4 regions of the Variovorax multivorans genome follow, and region 4 is predicted to be linked to each of the others. Evidence: predicted binding sites of a transcription regulator. Region 4 holds the regulator's gene; each other region holds the start of a gene.

Region 1 (4,174 bases), on a different contig from region 4:
ACGGCGCCGATGGCAGCGGCTTGCAATACGCGGCGTCGGCTGAGGCGGGTTTTGAGCAGGTCGGTCATGGGGCGGGGCTCCGGTTGAAGACAAACAAAAACAAGAAAGACAAAAACGAAAAGGCGTCCGCACCGCGCAGGGGCTGCTCGAAAACGAGCCCTTGCGGGATGGGGACGCCTTTGTCCGGTTCGGTGGGAGACACCCGCCGTTGGGTGCCGCCTGCCTGAAGACCCATTGAGGGGCCTACGAACTTATTGCTTGCAAGCGGTGTGCCAGCCTTCGGGAGCTGTGGGCTGCTATCAAGAAAGTAGCGGGATGCGGCCCTACAGCATGGGAGAGGGCCCGATCAGGCCGGGAAGTGCCGATGGCACGGTTGTTGTGCACTGCACCAAGTTGAACGGTCCAGGCCGCTTCAGCGCGGCGGCGCGCGGTCGAGCATGGGCAGGTAGTCGGCCATTGCCAGCATCGACTCGGCCACGTCGACCAGCCGCCGCTTCTGGTTCATGGCGGTCTGGCGCAGCATCTTGTGCGCGTCTTCTTCGCTGAGCCGGCGGTGCGCCATCAGCAGGCCCTTGGCGCGCTCGACGATCTTGCGTTCGTTGAGCGAGGCGCGCACGGTTTCGAGCTCGTCGCTCATGGCCTGCAGGCGGTGCGATTGCTCCTGGACCATGTCGAGCACCGAGCGTTCGAGATGGCGGCCGAACTGGGCAGGCGCGGCCGACTGCGCATCGGCATCGTCGAAGAACAGGGCGCCGGCCTGCGGGGCCAGCGTGTCGAGCAGTTGCCGGTATTCCTGCAGTTCGCTACGGGCCTGCACGGTCTTGCGTTCGCACAGCGCGCGCAGGTCGGCGGCCAGACGGTCTTCGACGATCTTCATGGCGTCGATGCGGCGGGTGCAGCAGTCGAACCAGGCCTGGCTGAGCGGCACGTCGGCCGGGGCAGAGGTGTTGCCGCGCCGGCGAATGCGTTCGAGCTCGACCACTTCAGCATCGGGCTGGCTGTTGCGCCAGAGCGCGAGCACTGCCTCGCCGGAGAAATCGGCGAACACCTGGAAGCAGCGCTCCTGCGATTCGATCAGGTGCAGCCACTGCAGGCGCTGCGCCTCGTCGCTGCGGCCCAGCGCCAGCGCGGCGGAGCCGAAGGCGCGCTCCTGGCCGGCGAATTCCTTGCCCTGCATGAAGTTGAACATCGCGACGAGCAGGCGCGAGATCTCGGGGTCGGTGGCGCCGTCGGCGGCTTCGAACACCACCGACAGCAGGCCCGCGACGAGCTTGGCGAACGCAGCGGTGGACTGCGCGGGCTTCAGTTCGAGCGCGTCGATGCGGCGGCGCAGGCCGGGCAGGGCGTCCAGGCCGGGGAGCACCCAGGCGATGCGGCTGAACAGGCGCGCGCTGTTGCCGGGGCCCGCGCCGCGGTGGTTGTCGGCCTCGAGCTGGTCGAAGCCGGCGCGCACCTCCTGCTCGAGCGCAATGCATTCGGCGATCTGCGGGCCGCGCTGGTCGGCGAAGCGGGCGCCGCGCGAGGTGAGGAACATGTTCGACATGCCCCGCTCGCGCTGCAGCGCGTGGACGAGGCGGCCGATCACGCCCACCAGCTCGCTGGTGCGGGCGAGCTGATCCAGCTCGTCGATTTCGCAGCGGCGAGCGGCAATCAGAAAACTCAGTCCGGATTTCATGGTGGGTGGGCGCGGGGCTCTGGCTCAGTCACTGCAACATCCGTGCCCCGGGGGCGTGGAGGCCGGCACCGTTTGCCCCTTCGCGGGCGCCAGCGGAGGGCGCCGCCTACACTCGGCGGCATGCTCTTGTTGGGAATCGAATCATCCTGCGATGAAACCGGCGTGGCGCTGGTCGAGTCGCACGGCGACGCGCTGCCGCTGCTGCTTTCGCACGCGCTGCACAGCCAGATCGCCATGCACCAAGCCTACGGCGGCGTGGTGCCCGAACTGGCCAGCCGCGACCACATTCGCCGCGTGCTGCCGCTGACCGAGACCGTCATGGCCGAAGCCGGTCGCACGCTGGGCGAGATCGACGTGGTGGCCTACACGCGCGGACCGGGCCTGGCAGGCGCGCTGCTGGTGGGCGCCGGCGTGGCTTGCGCATTGGGCGTGGCGCTGGGCAAGCCGGTGCTGGGGGTGCATCACCTCGAAGGGCATCTGCTGTCGCCGTTCCTGAGCGCCGATCCGCCGGAGTTTCCGTTCGTCGCGCTGCTCGTGTCGGGCGGCCACACCCAACTGATGCGGGTGGACGGCGTGGGCCGCTACAAGCTGCTCGGCGAAACCATCGACGACGCGGCCGGCGAGGCCTTCGACAAGAGCGCCAAGCTCATGGGCCTGCCGTACCCCGGCGGGCCGTGGCTTGCGAAGCTGGCTGAAGGCGGCAATGCGACGGCCTTCAAGCTGCCGCGGCCGTTGCTGCACAGCGGCGATCTCGATTTTTCCTTTGCCGGCCTGAAGACGGCCGTGCTCACGCAGGCCAAGAAGCTCGGCGACCAGCTCGAAGCCAACAAGGCCGACCTGGCAGCGTCCACGCAGGCGGCCATCGTCGAGGTGCTGCTGAAGAAGTCGCTCGCCGCGCTCGACCAGACCGGACTCAGGCGGCTGGTGGTTGCGGGAGGAGTGGGAGCCAACAAGAATCTGCGCGAGCAGCTGAATGCCGCATGCGCGAAGCGCAAGGTGCGCGTGCACTACCCGGAGCTGCACCTGTGCACCGACAACGGCGCGATGATCGCCATGGCTGCGGCGATGCGCTTGCAGTCAGGGCTGTCGCAGGCGAGCGAGCGCTATGCCTTCGACGTCAGGCCGCGATGGCCCATGGCCTCGCTGTCGCCAGCGGCTGAGGCTTCGCTACCGGAGACTGCGTAAGCAGTTGCTTCGATCGACCGATTGCCGGCAGCGGCAGTACGTCAAGCACATTGCGCCACAGCTGGCGCCACTGCGGCCAGTCGTGGCCACCCTCGGTCGTGAAGACGCGCCCCGGCGGCAGGGCGTCGGCCAGCAGCTTGTGGTTGCTGGCAAAGCGGTCGTCGAGCCCGAAGCCCAGATACAGCGGCGGCAGGTTCTGCGACGGCTGGGCTTCCAGGTACTGCTGGAAGAAGGGCCAGAGCTTGCGGTCGGGCTCTTCGTCGGGCTGCGGCCCGGTGGGCGCCTGCCAGGCGCGCAGGCCGCCGGCCTTCTTGATCTCCGCGCCGAGCACCCGGCGCCCCAGGTAGGGCGCGAGCGCCACGATGCCGTCCACCGAGCCCGGCCGTGCCAGTTCGTGAATGAGCGCACCGAAGCCACCGATGGAAATGCCCACGAGCCAGATCGACTTGTAGCCCTTGGCGCGCTGCGGCTCGATGACCTCGGTGTGGAGGCGATCGCTCAGCGTCTGCTCGTAGTAGTAGGAGACATCCGCGTCCACCAGCAGGGAGTCGGCCGCCAGATGGCGTTCGCGCACGGCTGCGATGAACCCTTCGCGCTCGAACTCGTCGGGCTTCAGGTATGCCCCGGGCAGGAACACCAGGAGCGTGTCGGATTGTTCGTTGGGGTTGGCGGATTGAAGGTGCGTTTTCATGGTGCCTTTGGGGGCACCCGAACCGCACCGTAGCGAGTTCGGTGCGTTTACGAGACGCCCACGAAGAAGAAAGTTCTGGGAAAACGTCACATCATGTGACGTTATCTAGCGCTATTGTGAATAAGGTGCTCGTTTAAAGTCAAAACGAGGCCTTAACTAACATTTTCCTCTTGTGGGCATAGGCCAAATTAGTTGATTTGTAACTGAGTGGCTTGGCTCACGGGGACCAGTTTGCCGAGCTTCAGCGTGAGCACGCCGTTCTCGAGCTTCGCTTCGCTGGTGGCCACGTCGATGTCTTGCGGCAGCTCGTAGGCGGCCTTGAACTGGCGCTTGGCTTCGGCCTTGCTGTCGATGCGCAGCACGGCGCCTTCGATGCTGATCGCGAGGTCTTCGCGCGTGAAACCCGGCACGTCGAGCGAGAGGGTCCAGCTCTTGTCGTCCTGCTCCACGAGTGGCGAGCGGCGGGCACCGGCGAAGGCTTCGTTCACGAAGCGTTCGAACGAGCGGTCATAGGCGCGAGGAGCGAAGCGGGCGGTGCGAAGGGTGGGGGCGAAAAACATGATGAAGAACTCCTGAATCAACACAATGGGGACAAGGAATGTGTGTCCCTTACACTGCGCGGC
Region 2 (4,174 bases), on a different contig from region 4:
CGACGCCTGGCCGCTGCTGTCGAGCTTCTGGGCCTGGATCGGGCGTCTTTTCTCGGGTGACGTCACTTTCGCGCTGGTGTCCCTGGTCGTGGTGTTCGCCGCCACGCCGCTGATCGTGGTGGTCTGCCTGCTGATCGTGGCCGGCTTCATGGCGCCTGCGCTGACCAAGCTCGTGGGCGAGCGGCGTTTTCCCTCGCTCGAACAGAAAAAGGGCGCGTCGTTCCTCGGCAGCGTCGCGCGTTCGCTCGGCGTCACCATCCTGGCGCTGATCGCCCTCGTGGTGTCGATGCCGCTGTGGCTCATTCCGCCGCTGGTGCTGATCTTGCCGCCGCTGATCTGGGGCTGGCTCACCTACCGCGTGATGAGCTTCGATGCGCTGGCCGAGCACGCCAGCCCCGAGGAGCGCGCCGCGCTGCTGCGCGCGCACCGGCTGCCGCTGCTGTGCATCGGCGTGCTGTGCGGCTACCTGGGCGCGGCGCCCAGCATCGTCTGGGCATCGGGCCTGCTGTTCGCCGCCGCCTTCTTCGTGCTGGTGCCGATCGCCATCTGGATCTACACACTGGTCTTCGCCTTCTCGGCGCTCTGGTTCGCTCACTACTGCCTCGACGCGCTCGCGCGGCTGCGTGCCCAGCGCGCGGTGGCCGAGGCATTGGCCGCCAACGGCGCAACACCGGCCCTCGAAGCCGAAGAGGCCAGCAAGGCCGCTCTTTCCCAATGGGGTTCACCATGACACGCGCATTCGGTCTCATCGTCGTCGGCGACGAGATCCTTTCCGGCAAGCGGGCCGACAAGCACATGGCCAAGGTCATCGAGCTGCTCGCCGCGCGCGGCCTGCAGCTCAGCTGGGCCGAATACGTGGGCGACGAGCCCGCACGCATCACGGCCGCGCTGGCGCGCGCCTTCGCCTCGGGCGACATCGTCTTCTCGACCGGCGGCATCGGCGCCACGCCCGACGACCACACCCGCCAGTGCGCCGCCAAGGCCCTGGGCGTGCCGCTGGCGCTGCACCCCGAGGCCGAACTGCTGATCCGTGAGCGCATGCAGGACACCGCCCGAGAGCAGGGCGTGCCCTACGAGCCCGACCGCTCCGACAACGTGCACCGGCTCAACATGGGCGTGTTTCCGCAAGGCGCCGTGCTCATCTACAACCCGTACAACAAGATCCCGGGCTTCAGCGTCGGCGACGTGCACTTCGTGCCGGGCTTCCCCGTCATGGCCTGGCCGATGATCGAGTCCGTGCTCGACGGCCGTTACGCCGAACTGTTTACCCGCAATGCCGTCGCCGAGAAGTCGGTGATCGTTTTCGGTGCCATGGAAGCCACGCTGACCCCGCTCATGCAGGCCATCGAGGCCACCCACGCCGGCATCAAGGTGTTCAGCCTGCCGAGCGTCGATCACCCCGAATACGGCCGCCACATCGAGCTGGGCGTCAAGGGCGACCCCGGCCGGCTCGATGCCGCCTATGTCCAGCTGATCGAAGGGTTGCACACCTTTGATGCCAAGCTTGGTCCAGAATTGGTGCGTTGATGCTGAACGCACCATTTTGGTGAAATTCCGCCTTCATTTGGGGTTTGCGGCGGCCACTAAAGCCTCATCGAGTGAGGTGACAATGGCACAGAAACTGCATCCCTCGTCCCTGTATTCCTAACCACCATCCAACTCAGGAGAAACTGATGGCAAAGACCGTCGCCGATGTACTCAAGCTCGTCAAGGAAAACGAGGTCAAGTTCGTCGACTTCCGCTTCACCGACACCCGTGGCAAAGAGCAGCACGTGACCGTGCCGGTCTCGGCTTTCGATGAAGACAAATTCACCTCGGGCCACGCATTCGACGGCTCGTCCATCGCTGGCTGGAAGGGGATCGAAGCTTCGGACATGCAACTCATGCCCGACCCGAACACCGCCAACATCGACCCCTTCTTCGAAGAAACGACGCTGATCCTGACCTGCGACGTGATCGACCCCGCCGACGGCAAGGCCTACGAGCGCGATCCGCGTTCGCTCGCCAAGCGCGCCGAGGCGTACATGAAGGCTTCGGGCCTGGGCGACACCGCCTTCTTCGGTCCGGAACCCGAATTCTTCGTGTTCGACGGCGTCCGCTGGAAGAACGACATGTCGGGCTGCTTCGTGAAGATCGACTCCGAAGAAGCCTCGTGGAACACCGACAAGGAATACGAGCACGGCAACACCGGCCATCGTCCGGCAGTCAAGGGCGGCTACTTCCCGGTTCCCCCGGTCGACAGCTTCCAGGACATGCGCTCGGAAATGTGCCTGGTGCTCGAATCGCTCGGCATCCCGGTCGAAGTGCATCACCATGAAGTGGCCAACGCCGGCCAGATGGAACTCGGCACCAAGTTCAGCACGCTGGTCCAGCGCGCCGACTGGGTCCAGCTGCAGAAGTACGTGATCCACAACGTGGCCCACGCCTACGGCAAGACCGCCACCTTCATGCCCAAGCCCATCGTTGGCGACAACGGCTCCGGCATGCACGTGCACCAGTCGGTCTGGAAGGACGGCAAGAACCTGTTCGCCGGCGACGGCTACGCAGGCCTGTCTGACTTCGCCCTGCACTACATCGGCGGCATCATCAAGCACGCCCGTGCCCTGAACGCCATCACGAACCCCGGCACCAACAGCTACAAGCGCCTGGTTCCCGGCTTCGAAGCCCCGGTGAAGCTGGCCTACTCGGCCAAGAACCGCTCGGCCTCGATCCGCATTCCGTTCGTGGCCAACCCGAAGGGCCGTCGCGTCGAAGCGCGCTTCCCCGATCCGCTGATGAACCCGTACCTGGGCTTCGCTGCGCTGCTGATGGCCGGTCTCGACGGCGTGGAAAACAAGATCCATCCGGGCGAAGCCGCCAGCAAGGACCTGTACCACCTGCCGCCGGAAGAAGACGCGCTGATCCCGACCGTCTGCCACAGCCTCGACCAGGCCCTGGAATACCTGGACAAGGACCGTGCATTCCTGACCAAGGGCGGCGTGTTCACCGATGCGTACATCGATGCGTACATCGATCTGAAGATGCAGGAAGTCACGCGCTTCCGCATGGCGACCCATCCGGTCGAGTTCGACATGTACTACTCGCTGTAATCGCGCGAAGTACAGCCTCACCAATCCATTGGCGGGGATGTAATGAAAAAGGACGGCCACGGCCGTCCTTTTTCAATGGAGTGGAACATCTTGTCACTGGTGGCATCGAATTGCACGAAAATGCACCTTTGTCGCCGCCCTCCACCGATACACATGAAGACTGCTTCTCTCATTTTCCTGGCCGGTTCATTGATCGCGCTGCCGGCGCTCGCGCAGGAACGCGTCTGGCGTTGCGGCAACGAGTACACCAACAACGCCACCATCGCCCAGCAGAAGGGCTGCAAGGTCATGGAAGGCGGCAACGTCACGGTCGTGCAAGGTACCAAGTCTTCGGGCGGTGGCTCCGCGTCGTCCGGCGGCTCCTCGGCGGCGCGCGCACCGGCGGGCAGTCCGCGTGTCGAAGGTGTCGACCAGCGTGCCCGTGACGGCGAGGCCCGTTCGGTGCTCGAGGCCGAACTCAAGAAGGCCGAGGCGCGCCAGGCCGAGCTGCAGAAGGAATACAACAACGGCGAGCCCGAGAAGCAGGGCAGCGAAGGCCGCAACTACCAGAAGTACCTGGACCGCGTCGCCGAAATGAAGGCAGAGCTGGCGCGCAACGAGAGTGACATCGCCGGCATCCGCCGCGAAATCGGCCGCTTGCCGAACAAGCAGCAGCCGCAGTAGTCATGGTGTTCGGGAAGAAGGCGACCGGCGCCAATCCGCGCTTCCAGTCCTTCGACCTGCTGTCCACGCTGATCGCGGTGGTCAACAGCAACGGCTCCGTGCTGTTCGCCAACGCAGGCCTCGAAGACGCACTGGGCACCTCGCGTCGCACGCTCGAAGGTTCGCAGTTCGGCGCGTGTTTTCATGAGCCGCAGGTGCTGCGCACGGCCATCGACGGCGCGAGCAGCAACGACTTTGCAACGCTGCGCTACGAGGCCTTCCTGCGCCGCGTCAACCACGAGCTGATGCCTGTGCAGGTCACGCTCGCGCAGGGCGACAAGAAGGGCGAGCTCATCATCGAGATGTCGCCGCTCGAGCAGCAGGTGCGGCAAGACCGCGAAGAGCGCCTCATCGACCAGGCGCAGGCCAACAAGGAGCTCATC
Region 3 (4,174 bases), on a different contig from region 4:
ACATGCACTCGGCAAGCGCTTTGACGATACGCCGAAGTTCGGGCCTGGCGAAAATTACACCGCGGTTCGCTGGGGCTCTGGAGACGCACAGATGCCACAGCGCGCCACGAACTTCTACGACAGAGGCATCCTGCAAGCTGATCGTGTGATTGGCGACATCCTCAAGATGCTGGAGGCGCGAGGGTACTTGCGCGATGCCCTTGTCCTTATTACCGGCGATCATGGTGAGTCGCTCGGCGAGCGGGGCCTTTACAGTCACACGCACAGCGTATGGGAGGAATCGCTTCGCGTGCCGCTTGTACTTCTCTCGTACGGTACAGCCAACGCAGACGGGTTAAGACCTGATCCAGTGATCTCACAAGTCGATATCGCACCCACGCTGCTGGGGCTTCTTGATATGCCCACCCCTCGATCTTGGGACGGCGTCCCCCTGCAAAATTCGACTCAGGCCCGGATCGTCTACTTTCAACAAGCTCAACTAATAGGACTGGTCGATGGGCGCACGCCAGGGAAGCTCTATAAGCATTGGAGTGATGTCAATGCAAACAAGCAATTTACATTCGATTTGCTGTCTGATCCTCACGAAACCAAGGATGTGACCCCTGAGGTCAAGCAACCGTTGCGAGAGGAGTGGCAGCAGCTCTTGACAAACCGTTCCGCTGCCCTAGCCCCAGCAGTCAGGGAGCGCCTTGAACGCCAATTCAGGCATGGGCCCGTTCACTAAATAATCGAATTGAGTATGGCGCTGCTGGGCACCGCTCCATCAAGGAGGGCAAGCAGAGTGGACGTATTTAGGATCGATGTTCACTGATTTGCAACTCCAAGAGCCATCAAAATCTCGCCTTAACGTAATTGCGCCTGCGGTTGCGCCTTGCAGTGGCGCTTCCGCTAAATTTCCCAATATCGCCACGATCGTCGACGGGACGGTAGTAGACAAGAACACCTGTGGAACACACTGGAGCCAACGGTCGACCAAGTCTCGGCAACAGAGGGAGCGGGGTTGCCGCCGGTCGCCTGTAAATCGGAGCCTATTGCTTGAGGATCGCAATTGCCAGCCTTCCCTGGATTTTCCAAATTATTTTTTCCGCTCGGAAGGCAAATCTCAACTGCAGACTTTATTGCAGCCGCCTCTCCTACAAAATGCTGAACTTGCGATCTGAAAACGTAATTTTGATACTAAAAAACAGCAATTGCAGCGAGCACCTCAATAATCGAAACGACAATCATCAGTTCAATCAGCAAAAAACCGTCATATTTTGACTTCGATTAAAATATAGCGATATTGGAAGGCGCATAAAAAAGCCACCCCAAGCTGGCTCATATCTCAGCTTAAAAATCACGTCGCCGAACTGGTCGGACACGCAGAGGGGGCGTATTTCTTAAGAACAGTAGAAACGCAAGCCCAGCTTCCATCAGCTGCGTTACGAGTCCAAGTAATCGTGGCAGTTGCAATGGCAGTAGAGGCAGAGCCACCGAACGTCGAAACGATCGTCGGGCCACCGGCCGTTACAAAATTAAGAACTGGGGCGCCCTGTGTCGCAAGAGCGGGAGCTCCGCCGTTCACAGTGTTGCCGGTGGCTGGTGTCAACATATTTGAACCGGTGGCAGTACCACCGCAGTGAGCTGCATCACTGGCCTGACCGGCAGTAATTTGACCGCTGTTAATGCAGTCCTCTACTGCTGTCTTTTGGGTACCTGTTTCACTCACAACGCGAGCAACTTGGGACTTCACGACATAAGTCTGGTACTGCGGAATTGCTATAGCGGCCAAAATTCCAATGATCGCCACGACAATCATTAATTCAATGAGGGTGAAGCCGCGCTGCGTGCATTCAATGGCAGATCGATTTGTCATGATCTAATTTTTCCCTACCAGTTGAAAATGGAGTCCGAGGAGTTTGTCTACCAGCACGCCGCGTGCCACGCCGCCTTTTATAAAAAGGCGATTTCACCAAATGGACAATCAAAAAAGCCGCCCGAAGGCGGCCCCTTTTCTGAATTGAAAGATTACGTTGCGGAGGTCGTGGGGCATGCAACAGGTGCGTACTTCTTCAGAACGTTCGAAGCGCATGCCCAGCTGCCGTCAGCCGCACGGGCCCAAATGACGGTGTTGCCCGTCAGAGCCGCGGCTGCACTGCCACCGAAAGTCGAGGTGATCGTGGGGGTGGAAGCGGTAACGAAGTTCAGCACCGGGGCGCCGAGCGTGGCGGTTGCGGGCGCGCCACCATTCACCGTGTTGCCCGAAGCGGCGGTCAGCAGATTGGAGCCGGTTGCGGTCCCGCCGCAGTGAGTTGTGTCGGTGGCTCCGCCAGCGGTCACTTGACCGTTGTTCACGCAATCTTCGACTGCCGTTTTTTGCGCGCCGGTTTCCGAAACTACGCGTGCAACCTGCGACTTGGCAATGTAAGTTTGGTACTGCGGAATAGCGATGGCAGCCAAAATACCAATGATCGCCACAACGATCATCAATTCGATAAGGGTAAAGCCGGCCTGTGCACGGCGGGCGATAGTACGACGGTTCATTCACTAACTCCAGGTTGGTTGGTTGTTACGCCCGGGAACCTGCCCGGAGCGAGGTACCTTCCGCAGCATCTGTGCCACCCGCCCCCAGAGCCTCCTGCTGACCGAACACGTCAACTTTGATCACATTGTCGTTACGTCGTGTGACACAAGTTGCTTCAAGACGCCACGTTTGGTGACAAATTTGTCATGCCAACGCATCACTCGCCATCAGCAAGTCAGGATCCCATCCGCCTTCAGCCAGCGAATATCCCGCTGCGCCAGCCCCGCCACCTGCTCGTCCATCAGCGCCTCGATCTGGCTCATGATTTCGTCGGTTTCGGTGGGCTTGGTGTGGGTGATGTAGATCGGGTATTGCTTCCCCGGCCCGATATGCGCCAGCTCATCAGCCAGCACCGCGGGCGACAGGTGCAGGCTACGCTCAGCCAGCGCCTGCTCGCGGCTGCTGAAGGCCGTTTCGATCACCAGCATCGCCACATCGATCGCGTTCACCCGCTCCCAAAAGGGCGCGTTGCGCTCAGTATCCCCGCTGAACACCCAGTGAGCACCGCCTTCGGCCCGCCGCACGGCGAAGCCGCAGGCCGGCACGGTGTGAACCGCAGGCAGCACCTCGACCAGCTTGGGCTCGCGGCTGCCCAGCGGCAGCCGTTGCCCGACCGCAATGTCGTGAAAGCTCACGAACGGCGCCTCGATGCTCGGAATGCTCTCGAAATCCGGCCAGATGACGTTGTTGAACACGTGCGCCCGCAGCGCGTCGATGGTGGCTTTCAGCGCGTGCACGCGCAGCGGCTGGGTGCGGCGGCTGCCCACGGCGTCGAGCATCAAGGGGAGCGCGGCGATGTGGTCGAGGTGGCTGTGGGTGAGCACGACATCGTCGATGCGGACCATTTCATCGAGCGTGAGGTCTCCGACGCCCGTGCCCGCATCGACGAGCAGGTCCGTGTCGACCAGGAACGAGGTGGTGCGGCAGTCTTTGGCGATGGCGCCTGAGCAACCCAGCACACGAACCTGCATTGTGAGAGACCCCTTGTATGTGTCTGTCGTCATTTGGTTTCGAACCGGGTTGCGCCATCCCAATCAGGGTCTTGCGGTCGCAACGCCATCGAGGCTAAACGCTGGGCGTAGAGCTGGTAAAGGACTTTTTTGGCATCTGCGGCGAGCAGGGGGGCCAGCAAGTTTCGGCCCATTGCCCAGTCCTGCCGACGATAGGCCGCGAGCACTTCGCTCCAGCGGTCGAGCAGTTGCTGGGTCTGCGCCGCGGCTTCGGGTGTGCGTGCGGCCAGAGGCGTAAAAACGGCAACGGCTTGTGCCTTTCCCTTGACGCGAACGCTATCGAGTTCTTGCCAGATGTAGTCGGGCGCCAGTTCGCATGTCGCGCCGCTGGCCACGACTTCCACGCCATAGTGTCCGCTCAGGCCCTCGAGGCGGGATGCGAGATTGACCGCGTCGCCGACCACGGTATAGCTGCGGCGTGCGGTGGAGCCCATGTCGCCCACGCTCATCACGCCGCTGTTGATGCCGATGCCCACGCTGATCTCGGGCCGGCCGCTGGCGCGGTGGATGCGGTTGATGTCGTGCACGGCATCGGCCATATCGAGCGCGGCCCGCACGGCGAGCGTGGCGTGGTCGGGCGTATCGATGGGGGCGCCCCAGA
Region 4 (4,174 bases):
GTGTTCACCGGTAACGTGCTCGTTACGAAGGGCACGATCATCATCCGTGGCGCACGCATGGATGTACGCCAGGACCCCGAGGGCTACCAGTACGGCGTGGTCACGGCGGCTCCGGGCAAGCGGGCCTACTACAAGCAGAAGCGCAACGCGCCCGACGAGTGGATCGAGGGCGAATCGGAAGTCATCGAGTACGACAGCCGTGCCGACAACGTCAAGTTCATCCGCAACGCCACCATGCGCCGCCTGCTCGGCGCCACGCCGAACGACGAAAGCCAGGGCGCGCTGATCGTCTACGACCAGAGCAACGACACCTACACGGTCAACGGTTCCACCGTGCCGCCGAACACCGCCGTCAACGCGTCCACCCCGGGCGGGCGCGTCAAGACCATCCTGACCCCCAAGGCCGCCACCGCACCGGCGGCCGGTGCCTCGGCCCCGGCCGGTGCGAAGGCGGCGCCGCCGGCGCCCACGCCCGCACCCGGCAAGGGCCTGCGCCCGAGCACCACGCTCAGTGACCAGGGAGAAACCCGCAAGTGATCGAAACCGCTGGAACGCAGGACGCCAACGGCGCACCGGGCAGCCGCCTGATCGCGCGCGGCCTGAAGAAGAGCTATGGCAGCCGCACGGTCGTGAAAGACGTCTCGCTCGACGTGCAGAAGGGCGAAGTCGTCGGGCTGCTCGGGCCGAACGGCGCGGGCAAGACCACCTCGTTCTACATGATCGTGGGGCTGGTGCGCGCCGACGCGGGCGACATCAGCATCGACGGCGAGCCCATCGCCCACATGCCCATTCACCGCCGCGCCCGCATGGGCCTGAGCTACCTGCCGCAGGAAGCCTCGATCTTCCGCAAGCTCACGGTCGAGGAAAACGTGCGCGCCGTGCTCGAGCTCCAGAGCGAGCCCGACGAGAACGGCAAGATGGCGCCGCTGTCGAAGCAGCACATGGACGAGCGCCTGGCCGAACTGCTGGCCGACCTGCGCGTCGACCACCTGCGCGATTCGCCCGCGCTCGCGCTGTCGGGCGGCGAGCGCCGCCGCGTCGAAATTGCGCGTGCGCTGGCCACGCAGCCGCGCTTCATCCTGCTGGACGAGCCCTTCGCCGGCATCGACCCGATCGCCGTGATCGAAATCCAGCGGATCATCAGTTTCCTGAAGGAGCGCGGCATCGGCGTGCTCATCACCGACCACAACGTGCGTGAAACGCTGGGCATCTGCGATCACGCTTTCATCATCAGCGACGGGCATGTGCTGGCACAAGGCACACCCTCGGAGATCGTCGACAACGCCGAGGTACGCAGGGTGTACTTGGGCGAACACTTCCGCATGTAAGGGCGGGGGCGGTTCCCATGAAGCAAGGGCTATCCCTTCGCGTTTCGCAGCATCTGGCGTTGACGCCACAGCTGCAGCAGTCGATCAGGCTGCTTCAACTCTCCACGCTCGAACTGAGCCAGGAGGTGGAGCAGATGCTCGACGAGAACCCGTTCCTCGAGCGCACGGCTGAAGAAGCGGCGCGCGAGGAATTCGGGCTCGACACGGCCGATGCCCCGGTGCCGCGCGACGACGGCGGCGATAGCGGCGACGGCGAGAGCGACTTCGCTTCCCCCGCCGCCAGCGCGTCCACTGCTTCCACCGAAACAAGCACCACCACCACGGCCGACACCGACGGCCCCGCCGCCGAAATCACCGAGCGCGAGCCCGACTGGGAAGGCGACGGCACCGTCGACATGGCGCCCGACGACAGCGAATGGGGCAGCGACGCGCCCGCGCGCCAGAACAACCTGGGTGATGACGAACGCGCCGACGCCACCGAACTCGCGCGCAGCCAGGAATCGCTGCAGTCCTTCCTGCACCGCCAGGCGCTGAGCCTGCGGCTGAACGAAAACGACAGCGCCGCGCTGCGCTTTCTCATCGAATCGCTCAACGACGACGGCTACCTCGAAGACTCGCTGCCCGCACTGGCCTCGGGCCTGGCCGGCGACGACAACGACCAGTTCGACGACCTCGTGCATCACTTTCAGGTGGCGCTCGGCCTGCTGCAGAGCCTGGAGCCGGCCGGCGTCGGCGCGCGCGACCTCGGCGAATGCCTGGGCATCCAGCTGCGCGCCCTGGCCCGCGAGGACGAGACCGACGAAGAAGAGCTGGTCCGCAAGATCGCCATTGCCATCTGCAAGCAGCCAATGGAGCTGCTCGCGCGCCGCGACTTCAAGCGCCTGGCCACGCTCACCCGCAGCAACGAGGAACTGGTGCGCTCGGCGCTGCAGATCATTGCGCGGCTCGAGCCCAAGCCGGGCCGGCGCTTCGTCGACGTCGAGCGCAACATCGTCATTCCCGACGTCATAGTCACCAAGACGGGCCGCGGCACCAACGTGAAGTTCCGCGTTATGCTGAACCCCGAGGTGATGCCGCGCCTGCGCGTGCACGACATCTACGCCGGCGCACTCAAGTCGCACAAGGGCGAAGGCAGCCAGGCGCTGTCGCAGCGGCTGCAGGAAGCGCGCTGGTTCATCAAGAACATCCAGCAGCGCTTCGACACCATCCTGCGCGTGAGCAACGCGATCGTCGAGCGGCAGAAGAGCTACTTCGTGCACGGCGAGCTTGCGATGCGTCCGCTGGTGCTGCGCGAGATCGCCGACGAGCTGGGCCTGCACGAATCGACCATCTCGCGCGTGACCACCGCCAAGTACATGGCCACGCCCTTCGGCACGGTCGAGCTCAAGTACTTCTTCGGCTCGGCGCTGGGCACCGAGACCGGCGGCAATGCATCGAGCACCGCGGTGCGCGCGCTGATCAAGCAGTTCGTCAGCTCGGAGAGCATCAAGAAGCCGCTGTCGGACAGCCAGATCTCCGAGATGCTGAAAGAGCAGGGCATCGAGTGCGCGCGTCGCACCGTGGCCAAGTACCGCGAGGCGCTGCGCATTGCGCCCGCCAACCTTCGCAAGGCCCTGTAGAAAGACGCCGATGACCCGTCGCCTGCTGTCGCTGTCGCGTTGTGGGCATTGGGTTTTCGTCATGGCGGCGGTCTTGCTGTTCGCAGGCTGCGCCACATTGCCCGACGAGGCACCGCGCCCGCCCACCAAGGCCATGACCGTGTCGGCCGACACCGCTCTCGGAAAGATCGCGCTGGCCTCGCAGCCCGACCCCGACCTGAGCGGCTTTCGCCTGATGCCCGGCGGCGACTTCGCCTTCGATACCCGCATCCAGCTGGCCCGCCGCGCGCAGCGCACGCTCGACGTGCAGTACTACCAGATCGAGAACGACGAGACCGGCCGCTACCTGATGCGCACCCTGCGCGATGCCGCACTGCGCGGCGTGCGCGTGCGGCTGTTGATGGACGACCTCTACACCTCCGGCGAGGACGAGCTGCTGCTCGGCCTCGCCGCCACGCCCAACGTGGAGCTGCGGCTGTTCAACCCGTTCCCGGCCGGGCGCGGCAGCCTGCTGAAGCGCTTCAGCGCCTCGCTCTTCGACTTCAGCCGCGTCAACCGCCGCATGCACAACAAGCTGTTCATTGCCGACGGCGCGATGGCGGTGGCGGGCGGGCGAAACATCGGCAACCAGTACTTCAGGCGCACCGCGGGCGAGAACTTCCTCGACCTCGACACCTTCGTCACCGGCGCGCTGATCCCGCGGCTGGGCAGCCTGTTCGACCAGTACTGGAACAGCATCTACGTGCGGCCGGTCCAGTCGGTGGTGGCCAGCGACCTGTCGCGCGAGGAACTGCAGAAGCGCTTCGACGTCGCCACCGGCCCCGACACCACGCCACCGCCGCCGCCGCCCGCGCCCAACGACCTGCTCGGCTACAGCCCGATGGCGGAAGACCTGAACGCCGGCAAGCTCGGCCTGATCTGGGCCACCGCAGAGGCCTACGCCGATTCGCCCGAGCGCGTGATCGGCAAGACCGCCTCCTACGGCGGCGTGCCGTTGCTGGACGTCGACAGCGTGCGCTACAACGTGGTCGAGCAGATGCGCCGCGCGCGCTCCGAGGTGACCATCGTCTCGCCCTACCTCATTCCGGGCGCCTCGGGGTTGGAGGTGATGCGCGAGATCCGGGGCCGCAACGTGAAGATCAGCGTGGTCACCAATTCGCTGGCCGCCACCGACGAGCCGCTGGTGCACACCGCCTACCGCCGCTACCGGCCCGACATGCTCAAGCTCGGCGCCGACCTCTACGAGCT

Evidence for each region. The regulator sigma-54, encoded in region 4, starts transcription at its own class of promoters, with help from an activator protein. The targets are predictions, from matches to a motif close to TGGCANGNAANCTGCTTT.
Region 1: ACSFCA_RS20585 (nitrate- and nitrite sensing domain-containing protein) is a predicted target of sigma-54. The motif match lies at 1,706-1,723, and genes of this name have one in related genera.
Region 2: glnA (type I glutamate--ammonia ligase) is a predicted target of sigma-54. The motif match lies at 1,611-1,628, and genes of this name have one in related genera.
Region 3: ACSFCA_RS17940 (pilin) is a predicted target of sigma-54. The motif match lies at 2,583-2,600, and genes of this name have one in related genera.

What each region holds. Positions count from the first base shown of each region.
Region 1 covers NZ_JBPJZL010000007.1:341,831-346,004, forward strand. Annotated here, with positions in the region: gene ACSFCA_RS20580 (CmpA/NrtA family ABC transporter substrate-binding protein) at 1-68, opposite strand, end outside; gene ACSFCA_RS20585 (nitrate- and nitrite sensing domain-containing protein) at 413-1,675, opposite strand; gene tsaD (tRNA (adenosine(37)-N6)-threonylcarbamoyltransferase complex transferase subunit TsaD) at 1,796-2,860, shown strand; gene ACSFCA_RS20595 (alpha/beta hydrolase-fold protein) at 2,793-3,551, opposite strand; gene ACSFCA_RS20600 (Hsp20/alpha crystallin family protein) at 3,740-4,111, opposite strand.
Region 2 covers NZ_JBPJZL010000002.1:24,310-28,483, reverse strand. Annotated here, with positions in the region: gene ACSFCA_RS03690 (EI24 domain-containing protein) at 1-730, shown strand, start outside; gene ACSFCA_RS03685 (competence/damage-inducible protein A) at 727-1,527, shown strand; gene glnA (type I glutamate--ammonia ligase) at 1,674-3,089, shown strand; gene ACSFCA_RS03675 (hypothetical protein) at 3,243-3,752, shown strand; gene glnL (nitrogen regulation protein NR(II)) at 3,755-4,174, shown strand, end outside.
Region 3 covers NZ_JBPJZL010000006.1:367,461-371,634, forward strand. Annotated here, with positions in the region: gene ACSFCA_RS17925 (sulfatase-like hydrolase/transferase) at 1-724, shown strand, start outside; gene ACSFCA_RS17930 (pilin) at 764-943, opposite strand; gene ACSFCA_RS17935 (pilin) at 1,337-1,855, opposite strand; gene ACSFCA_RS17940 (pilin) at 2,008-2,523, opposite strand; gene ACSFCA_RS17945 (3',5'-cyclic-nucleotide phosphodiesterase) at 2,731-3,534, opposite strand; gene ACSFCA_RS17950 (CHASE2 domain-containing protein) at 3,564-4,174, opposite strand, start outside.
Region 4 covers NZ_JBPJZL010000015.1:37,183-41,356, reverse strand. Annotated here, with positions in the region: gene lptA (lipopolysaccharide transport periplasmic protein LptA) at 1-537, shown strand, start outside; gene lptB (LPS export ABC transporter ATP-binding protein) at 534-1,328, shown strand; gene rpoN (RNA polymerase factor sigma-54) at 1,346-2,947, shown strand; gene ACSFCA_RS29965 (phospholipase D family protein) at 2,958-4,174, shown strand, end outside.